Regions from separate parts of the Pseudomonas sp. SDO5591_S426 genome, predicted to be linked through region 2. Evidence: predicted binding sites of a transcription regulator. Region 2 holds the regulator's gene; each other region holds the start of a gene.

Region 1 (3,272 bases), on a different contig from region 2:
TGCACGCCGAAGGCGTCGAGGGAATCGTCATAGCCGAGTTTGCGTTTCAGGGTGGTGGCGCAGAAGAAGCACACCACACCAGCGGCCAGGCCGATCACCAGTGCGCCCATCGGGCCAACGGTGCCGGCAGCCGGAGTGATGGCGACCAGACCGGCAACCACACCCGAAGCAATGCCCAGTGCGCTTGGCTTACCGTGGGTGATCCACTCGGCGAACATCCAGCCCAGTGCAGCAGCGGCGGTTGCGATCTGGGTCACCAGCATCGCCATGCCGGCGGTGCCGTTGGCGGCTGCGGCGGAACCGGCGTTGAAGCCGAACCAGCCGATCCACAGCATGGCCGCGCCCATCAGGGTGTAACCGAGGTTGTGCGGTGCCATCGGGGTGGTCGGGAAGCCTTTGCGCTTGCCCAGTACCAGGCAGGCAATCAGACCGGCCACACCGGCGTTGATGTGCACCACGGTGCCACCGGCGAAGTCCAGCACGCCCCAGTCCCACATCAGGCCGCCGTTGCCGGACCAGACCATGTGCGCAATCGGCGCATAAACCAGGGTGAACCAGATGCCCATGAAGATCAGCATCGCGGAGAACTTCATCCGCTCGGCGAACGCACCGACGATCAGCGCCGGGGTGATGATGGCGAATGTCATCTGGAAGGTGATGAACACCGCTTCAGGGAACAGCGCCGCCGGGCCAGTAATGCTGGCTGGCGTGACACCGGCGAGGAAAGCCTTGCCCATGCCGCCGAAGAACGAGTTGAAGTTGACGACGCCCTGCTCCATGCCGGTAGTGTCGAACGCAATGCTGTAGCCATAAATGACCCACAGGATGCTGATCAGACCGGTAATGGCGAAGCACTGCATCATCACGGAAAGAATGTTTTTCGACCGAACCATGCCGCCGTAGAACAGCGCGAGGCCGGGAATGGTCATGAACAGCACGAGGGCTGTCGAGGTCAACATCCAGGCGGTATCGCCGGAGTTGAGGACTGGGGCCGCCACTTCGTCTGCCGCCAAAGCAAGGCTGGGCATTACGATGGACAACAGGGCTCCTAGCCCTGCGAATTTACGCAGAGTCATATTGTTTTCTCCTGGGGCGTTGGGTTTGTGGCGGCTTAGATTGCGTCGGTATCGGTTTCGCCGGTACGGATGCGAATCGCCTGTTCCAGATTGACCACGAAGATCTTGCCGTCACCGATCTTGCCGGTGTTGGCGGCCTTGGTTATCGCCTCGATAACCCGGTCGAGATCCTTGTCGTCAATGGCGACATCAATCTTCACCTTTGGCAGGAAATCGACCACGTACTCCGCGCCGCGATACAGCTCGGTGTGACCCTTCTGCCGACCGAAGCCTTTGACTTCAGTAACGGTAATGCCCTGCACGCCGATCTCGGACAACGACTCGCGCACGTCGTCCAACTTGAACGGCTTGATGATGGCAGTGACTAGCTTCATGAAAACTCTCTCCCGAATTGGTGGACTTGCCCCAGGAAAACAAACCCGTCTCAAGTCTAAGCGCAGTGCCTGGCTTTGTAACGCATCGTCGGCCCTAACCTGCCCGTCCGACGCCAGTTAACCGCTCCTTGCGAAACTCTCCCCCGTTTCGCTCGGCGCACTGCATTCGTCACAGCGACTGCATCAGTGCATGGGTCACTAGCGTCTAAGCAGAAAGCTTGCCATCTCCACAAAATCCTCTGTTTTCAAGCCTTTGCTTGCAGATGGCGACAACATCAGCACAACACCCGACGCGATACGCACAACAACGGTGCGATGCCGTCCGTCCGCATGCGCGAAAAGCGTGCATCCCTTGCCCGCGAAAATGACTATAGACACTGCGTGGTACACTGCCCGCCATTGTTACCAGGACCTCTTCCCATGCTCGCGCCCAAAGACTTCCTCGACGCCCTCACCGGCACCGCCTCCCGCCTTTTCAGCGGCGACACTCCGCTGCCGAAAGCTGAAATCGAAAGTCAGTTCAAAATGTTGCTGCAGAGCGGCTTCAGCAAACTGGATCTGGTGAGCCGGGAAGAGTTCGATAGCCAGATGGTTGTGTTGGCGCGCACGCGGGCACGGCTGGAAGCGCTTGAGTCGAAAGTGGCTGAACTGGAAGCGAAGCTCACCCCTCCAGCCGAATAACACCGCAACCCCTGTAGGAGCGAGCCTGCTCGCGATTGAAGGCCGGAACGACCTTCCGCTTTACCAGTAGGAGCTGCCGAAGGCTGCGATCTTTTGATCCCACAGCCCGCAAATATCCCGGCAACGTCCTACAAAGTTCTCATCCGCCGTCCGATTGCGCCGCAAAGCCACGGTTCCTAAGCTCACCTTCTGCTGAATGTTCAGCACTGGGTTTGGCGACTCGGAACCAAGCAATGCAGCTCACCTCGTTCGATATCAGGTATTTCTTCCCGATTCGAATTATGGCGGCTGTGTGTGGGAGACCTTAGGGTCTGCCGGTATTCGCTTGGCCGGTTCGCCAACCCGCACGCAGCTGCCACCCTTATTGTTTGGCGACGATATGCGGCAGTCATCTACCAAGCGAAATTTGGGTAATGCTCGATGGACGAAAACTATCTGATTCCTCACGTCTTCACCCGCCACAAACTTCACCTCAACGCCCTACTCATCCAAAACCAACCCTGGTTCAGCGCCCGCGATCTGGGCCGCTTGCTACGCATCCACCTCAACGACCGCCAACTCCGAAAACTCGACCCCGACCAACACCAAACCGCTCGGATGTTCGTCTACGGCAACATCGAAAACACCCTGCTAATCAGCGAATCCGGCGTCTACGCCCTCCTCGTCTATCACTACTGCCCCGAATACCGAGCCCTGCGCGAGTGGCTCACCCACGAAGTCGTCCCCGCCCTGCGTGACGCCCAACACCCCACCACAACCGAACGCCCACAACTGAGCCTGCTCAATTGGCCGCAAATGTCTTTGAGTTTGCTGCACTGGAATAACCAGCCGTGGATTCGGTTACAGGATGTGCCGCAGATGCTGCCTGATCAGCAGAAGGCGAGACGTGCGATCAATGCGCCTTGGTGGAAAAGAGCAGCAAAGATGCTTCACGCATTCTGAATAAAAAACCCCACGCTTTTGGCGTGGGGTTCGATAGATCCCAGAAAACAATCAGGCACAGTGAGCAAGCCGCTCGACCTGATCCCGAATCGCGTCCCCTCGCTCAATCTCGGCCTTACGCAAATCGTAGGTCGATTGCAGGTTCAGCCAAAATTCCGGGGTCGTGTCCAAACAGATAGATAGCCGTAGAGCCATATCA
Region 2 (3,272 bases):
GATCGTCGGCCTGCTTGGCCCCAACGGCGCCGGCAAGACCACCTGCTTCTACATGATCGTCGGCCTGGTGCAGGCTGATCAGGGTCGCGTGCTGATCGACGACCTGGACGTCAGCCACCAGCCCATGCACGGTCGCGCGAAAGCAGGTATCGGTTATCTACCGCAAGAAGCGTCGATCTTCCGCAAACTCTCGGTAGCCGACAACATCATGGCGATCCTCGAGACCCGCAAGGAACTCGACAAGGCCGGTCGTCGCAAGGAGCTGGAAAGCCTGCTGCAGGAGTTCCACATCAGCCACATTCGCGACAACCTCGGGATGAGCCTGTCCGGTGGTGAACGCCGCCGCGTGGAAATCGCCCGGGCACTGGCCACCAACCCGAAATTCATCCTCCTCGACGAACCATTCGCCGGCGTGGACCCGATTTCGGTAGGCGACATCAAACAAATCATCCATCACCTCAAGGCCAAAGGCATTGGCGTGCTGATCACCGACCACAACGTCCGTGAAACCCTGGATATCTGCGAAACCGCCTACATCGTCAACGATGGCCAGCTGATCGCCGAAGGTGACGCGGAAACCATCCTGGCCAACGACTTGGTCAAGGAAGTCTACCTGGGTCATGAGTTCCGCCTGTAAGGGCTTGCCTGGCTAGTCGACCGAGCGCTTGTCTCGATAAAAAATCAAGATCTTTTTATTGTTACAGCGCTCTAGGCAAACACTGCAATTTCGGGCATATAATTTGCTTATGTTTGGCGCCTCGGCGCCCTGTAGTGGATGGCGCATGTGCGCCGGCGAATAAGGTGTTAAGCCCCTGCCATGAAACCATCGCTAGTCTTGAGAATGGGCCAGCAGCTGACGATGACACCGCAGCTGCAACAGGCCATCCGCCTGCTCCAATTGTCGACCCTGGATCTGCAACAGGAAATCCAGGAGGCCCTGGAGTCCAATCCGATGCTCGAACGCCAGGAAGAAGGCGACGACTTCGATAACACCGACCCCTTGGCCGACAACGCAGAACAGAAGCCCAACGCTGACATTCAGGAACCCTCCTACCAGGAAACCGCGCCGACGGTTGATAACCTCGAAGAAGGCGACTGGAACGAACGCATTCCCAACGAACTTCCCGTCGATACCGCTTGGGAAGACGTCTACCAGACCAGCGCCAGCAGCCTGCCGAGCAACGATGATGACGAGTGGGATTTCACCACCCGCACGTCCGCCGGCGAAAGCCTGCAAAGCCACTTGCTGTGGCAACTGAACCTGGCACCGATGTCCGACACCGATCGCCTGATCGCCGTTACCCTGATCGACTGCATCAACAATCAGGGCTATCTGGACGAAACGCTCGAGGAAATCCTCGAAGCCTTCGATCCGGAACTGGACATCGAACTGGACGAAATCGAAGCCGTCCTGCACCGCATCCAGCAATTCGAACCTGCCGGCATCGGCGCCCGAAACCTGGGCGAGTGCCTGCTGCTGCAATTGCGTCAGCTGCCGGCCAAAACGCCGTGGCTGGCCGAAGCCAAGCGCCTGGTCACCGATTACATCGACCTGCTCGGCAGTCGCGACTACAGCCAGTTGATGCGCCGCATGAAGCTCAAGGAAGATGAGCTGCGCCAGGTGATCGAACTGGTCCAGAGCCTCAACCCGCGTCCGGGTTCGCAAATCGAATCCACCGAGGCCGAGTACGTCGTTCCCGACGTCATCGTGCGCAAGGACAACGAGCGCTGGCTCGTGGAGCTCAACCAGGAGTCTGTGCCACGGCTGCGGGTCAACGCCCAGTACGCCGGCTTCGTGCGCCGCGCCGACACCAGCGCCGACAACACCTTCATGCGCAATCAGTTGCAGGAAGCCCGCTGGTTCATCAAGAGCCTGCAAAGCCGCAACGAAACCCTGATGAAAGTGGCCACCCAGATCGTCGAGCATCAGCGCGGCTTCCTGGAGTATGGCGATGAAGCGATGAAACCGCTGGTCCTGCACGACATCGCTGAAGCGGTCGGCATGCACGAATCGACAATTTCCCGGGTGACCACGCAAAAATTCATGCATACCCCTCGGGGCATATATGAACTGAAATACTTTTTCTCCAGCCACGTCAGCACCTCCGAAGGCGGCGAATGCTCGTCCACGGCGATCCGCGCGATCATCAAAAAACTGGTTGCCGCTGAAAATCAGAAAAAGCCGTTGAGTGACAGCAAGATCGCTGGTTTACTGGAGGCACAAGGCATTCAGGTGGCTCGCCGCACCGTCGCCAAGTACCGCGAATCCCTCGGGATCGCGCCTTCGAGCGAACGCAAGCGGTTGATGTAGAGCCACGCCACAGCGTTCCAGTGGCAGATCATCTGGTCTGCCGCTTTATGCACTGGCAACGAAGGAGAAGCTGTATGCAAGTCAACATCAGTGGACACCAACTGGAAGTGACCGAACCTCTTCGCACCTACATCGGCGAAAAACTCGAACGATTAGAGAGGCATTTCGACAAGATCACCAACGTGCAGGTCACGATGACCGTCGAAAAGCTCAAGCAGAAAATCGAAGCCACGCTGCATATTCCCGGCAATGAAGTGGTCGCCAACGCGGAACATACCGATATGTACGCGGCGATCGACGCACTGACCGACAAGCTGGATAAACAACTCAAAAAGCATAAGGAAAAGACCCAGAGCCTCCTCCAGGGCGCTACCGGTCGTTAACACTCCCTACCCATGATCCGACTTGAAAGCATCCTGACCCCCGGCCGTTCCCTGGTGAACGTGCCGGGCGGCAGTAAAAAGAAAGCCCTCGAGCAAATTGCCAACCTCATCCATCGCGAAGTGCCGGATCTGGCCATGCAGGATGTCTTCGAGAGCCTGGTCGCCCGTGAAAAACTCGGTTCAACCGGTTTTGGCAACGGCATCGCCATCCCCCACTGCCGTCTCAAGGGCTGTACTTCGCCCATCAGCGCCTTGATGCACCTTGACGCCCCTATCGATTTCGACGCCATCGATGGTGCCCCGGTCGACCTGTTGTTCGTTCTACTGGTCCCGGAAGCCGCTACCGATGCGCACCTGGAGCTGTTACGCCAGATCGCCAGCATGCTCGACCGCAAGGAAGTGCGCGAAAAACTGCGCAGCGCCCCGAGTAATGAAGCCTTGTATCAGGTTGTCCTGGACGAGCAAAACGGTCATTAATCATGCGCTTGATCATCGTCAGCGGTCGCTCCGGCTCAGGTAAAAGTACCGCCCTCGATGTTCTTGAGGACAATGGTTACTACTGCATCGACAACTTGCCT
Region 3 (3,272 bases), on a different contig from region 2:
TCGAAGGTACGGCGGCGAAGAGCAGCGACGGTCCGCTGATTGCCGAGCAACGTCTGGAACGGGAATACCAGTACAACTACTACAAGATGCTCCAGCGTCGCGGCGACAAGGTTCCGGCCCAGGCTTCGTTGCTGGACGTTCCGGACAGCGAAAAAGGTCCGCTGCTGGAAGGCATCTACCGCACACGCCTGAAGGTTCAGCCGCCTGCGGAATGGAAGGACCTGGGCAAGGATGATCGCACGGCGAAAATGCGCGAAGGCGTGATCCAGTTCTGGAGTTCCAGCGATGTATTGCTGCGCCAGTTGGGCCAGGACCGCGCCAGCAGCATCAAGGACTATCTGGTCGACAAGGGTCAGCTGGCCGATGATCGTGTGTACTTCATCGATGCGCAATTGGGCGAAGCGGAGAAGGACGGCAAGGTCGTGACGCCGATGCATCTGGACGCTGAATGATGGGGGTTCGGCTGCTGCTCGCACTGGCGCTGGCAACCGCTGCGAGCCAGGCCTCGGCAGCGGACACCTTGCGGTGTGGCAGCCAATTGATCAGCGTCGGCGACCGGTCGAGCGAGGTGCTGCAGAAATGCGGCGAACCTGTCGGCCGTGATTTGCTGGGGTACAAGCGCAGCGCCAATCGGCGGGAAGAGTTCCAGGTCGAGGAATGGACCTACGGGCCGAATGGCGGGATGTATCAGTACTTGCGGTTCGAGGGGAACCGTTTAGTGCAGATCACCAGCAAGCGCGGTAATTAAAAGTCAAAAGATCGCAGCCTTCGGCAGCTCCTACATGGGATGAGTACACCTGTAGGAGCTGACGTGGCTGCGATCTTTTGCGTTACAAATAGAACAGGCCCCGACACGAATGCCGGGGCCCGTAATGGCCACATCCTTATGGCCGTTCGCATGAACTCCTGAGATGCGGCAGACGTATGACTTGGCCCGTCTACCGCGCCTTCTCCCGGTCCAGGCGAGAAGTCTTGCCTTACTCGGCTTTCAGGCCGTCAGCGGAGACCGCTTTGACGCCTTTGATTTTCTTGGCGATCGCCACGGCGGTGGTTTTCTGAGCATCAGTTACCGCAGTTGTGGACGACAGAGACACGACGCCTTTGTTGGTTTCAACTTTGATATCGGTACCTGGGATGCCTTTTTCGGTGACCAGGTCGGCTTTGACTTTGGTAGTGATCCAGGTATCGGAAGTAGCTTCTGTTGCCTTGGTCATTTCACCCGCTGCCAGAGTCATTGGAGCTTGGGTAGCCTGGGTAGTCTGGGCGAATGCAGCGCCAGCCATGGTCAGGGTCAACGCGGTAGCAGCAGCGGCAGTGATAGCGAACTTCTTCATACGAGTAACTCCTGTTTTTCTGGAAATTCTGCTGGGTTCTTGTCAGCAGGGTTACCAGAGATATTGCGAACGCTGTGCCAAGTTTGAGACAGATAATTAATCCTTATAAATCAACGACTTACTAAAAAGACTATTTTGCGGATTCGTGCAAAATGCATGAGTTGAACTTTATCTACATGCAAGTTGCGGGTTTTCAACAAGGCCTAAAGCCATGAATTGTCGGAGGTTTTCTCATTTACTCGACATTCTGGACTGCGAGCAAAAAAATACCCCGCCACGGGCGGGGTATCAGGCATGAAAAGCAATGGTTCAAGCTTTCGGAGCAACCCCCGTGCAGCCCTTCGGCGCGTATTCCTGATCCACGGTTGTGGCACACGTCCAGCCAGTCACCGTACGCGAAAGGGTAATGGTTTTATTCAGTACCGGACCCGGCGCATTAAGGATCGTGCAACCAATAGTCCCGGTGCCATCAGCGGCTTTACCCGAGGCCGTGGTGGTGCAGTTGGAGGTGGCTGCTGTGCCGCCAACCTTGGTCAAATCAGGGTCGGTCCCTTGATTGATAATGTCCTCGAACGGCACCTTCAACGCCGAAATCTCGGCCAGCCCCGCCGTCACCTTGGCCCGCGCCTGATACTTGGAGTAAGCCGGTATCGCGAACGTCGCGAGAATCCCGATGATCGCCACCACGATCAGCAGCTCGATCAGGGTAAAACCTTTTTGAGTGTTCATAGACAGCCTCCGTGCATGAGTCGAAATCTCATGATCTGAACCTGTCGCAGCACAGCCCATGCCAAGCCCCGTGCGCCCTATAGACGGGGGGCGTGTAGTCTGCGACGCCCTTTCCTACTCCCAGGATCCGCACTATCTGACGCTTTTTGTCACCTCACTACCGCTGGTTTGGCTCCATTGCTTGACTAGGCTATAAGTCATGAATTGTCTGCGTCCGGTATCCCAATGAATGACATCGCCCTCAGCGGCCTGGCCAAGCAATTGGTCCTGGCCGAGCTGCTCACTGACAAAAGCGCGCAACAGGCGTCCCAGCAAGCCCAACGCAACCGCATCTCCCTGGTCAGCTATCTGGTTCAGAACAAACTGGTCAAAAGCCGCCAGGTCGCCGAGATCGCCTCGGAGCATTTCGGCATGGCCTTGCTGGACCTTCATGCCCTGGACACGGAGATTCAGCCCAAGGGCCTGGTCAGCGAGAAACTGGTCCGCCAGCACCACGCGCTGCCCCTCTGGCGCCGAGGCAACAAACTGTTCGTGGGGATTTCCGACCCGACCAATCACCAGGCCATCAACGACATCCAGTTCAGTACCGGGCTTACGACCGAAGCCATCCTCGTGGAGGACGACAAGCTCAGCGACGCCATCGAGAAGTTCTTCGACACCCATGGGACCGGCCTGGAAGACATGGCCGATGTCGACCTCGAAGGCCTGGACATCGAGACCATCGATGACAAGCGTCAGGACGCCATCGTCGGCCAGGATGCCGATGACGCGCCGGTGGTGCGCTTCGTCCACAAAATGCTGCTCGACGCGATCAGGAGCGGTTCTTCCGACCTGCATTTCGAGCCCTACGAGAAAATCTATCGCGTGCGGATGCGCACCGACGGCATGCTGCGGGAAGTCGCCAAGCCGCCGATCCAATTGGCCAATCGAATCGCCGCGCGGCTGAAGGTCATGGCCAGCCTCGACATCTCCGAACGCCGCAAGCCCCAGGACGGGCGGATCAAGATGCGCCTGTCCAAGAGCAAATCCATCGACTTCCGGGTCAACACCTTGCCGACCCTGTGGGGCGAGAAAGTGGTGATCCGGATTCTTGATCCCTCCAGCGCGCAAATGGGCATCGACGCCCTCGGCTACGAGCCTGAACAACAAGAACTGTACATGGCCGCACTCAGGCAACCTCAAGGCATGATTCTGGTGACCGGCCCCACC

The links. The regulator sigma-54, encoded in region 2, starts transcription at its own class of promoters, with help from an activator protein. The targets are predictions, from matches to a motif close to ANTGGCATNNANNTTGCTNT.
Positions count from the first base shown of each region.
Region 1: a site for sigma-54 is predicted at 1,657-1,676, ahead of glnK (P-II family nitrogen regulator). Genes of this name have one in related genera too.
Region 3: a site for sigma-54 is predicted at 2,110-2,129, ahead of ACW9JC_RS06760 (pilin). Genes of this name have one in related genera too.

Region 1 covers NZ_JBSVXD010000180.1:1,422-4,693, forward strand. The annotation lists gene ACW9JC_RS24780 (ammonium transporter) at 1-1,076, opposite strand, end outside; gene glnK (P-II family nitrogen regulator) at 1,112-1,450, opposite strand; gene ACW9JC_RS24790 (accessory factor UbiK family protein) at 1,871-2,131, shown strand; gene ACW9JC_RS24795 (BRO-N domain-containing protein) at 2,552-3,073, shown strand; gene ACW9JC_RS24800 (HigA family addiction module antitoxin) at 3,125-3,272, opposite strand, start outside.
Region 2 covers NZ_JBSVXD010000091.1:4,922-8,193, reverse strand. The annotation lists gene lptB (LPS export ABC transporter ATP-binding protein) at 1-637, shown strand, start outside; gene ACW9JC_RS18005 (RNA polymerase factor sigma-54) at 818-2,311, shown strand; gene hpf (ribosome hibernation-promoting factor, HPF/YfiA family) at 2,386-2,694, shown strand; gene ptsN (PTS IIA-like nitrogen regulatory protein PtsN) at 2,707-3,171, shown strand; gene rapZ (RNase adapter RapZ) at 3,174-3,272, shown strand, end outside.
Region 3 covers NZ_JBSVXD010000020.1:4,739-8,010, forward strand. The annotation lists gene ACW9JC_RS06745 (DUF748 domain-containing protein) at 1-452, shown strand, start outside; gene ACW9JC_RS06750 (DUF2845 domain-containing protein) at 452-748, shown strand; gene ACW9JC_RS06755 (BON domain-containing protein) at 978-1,334, opposite strand; gene ACW9JC_RS06760 (pilin) at 1,644-2,063, opposite strand; gene pilB (type IV-A pilus assembly ATPase PilB) at 2,289-3,272, shown strand, end outside.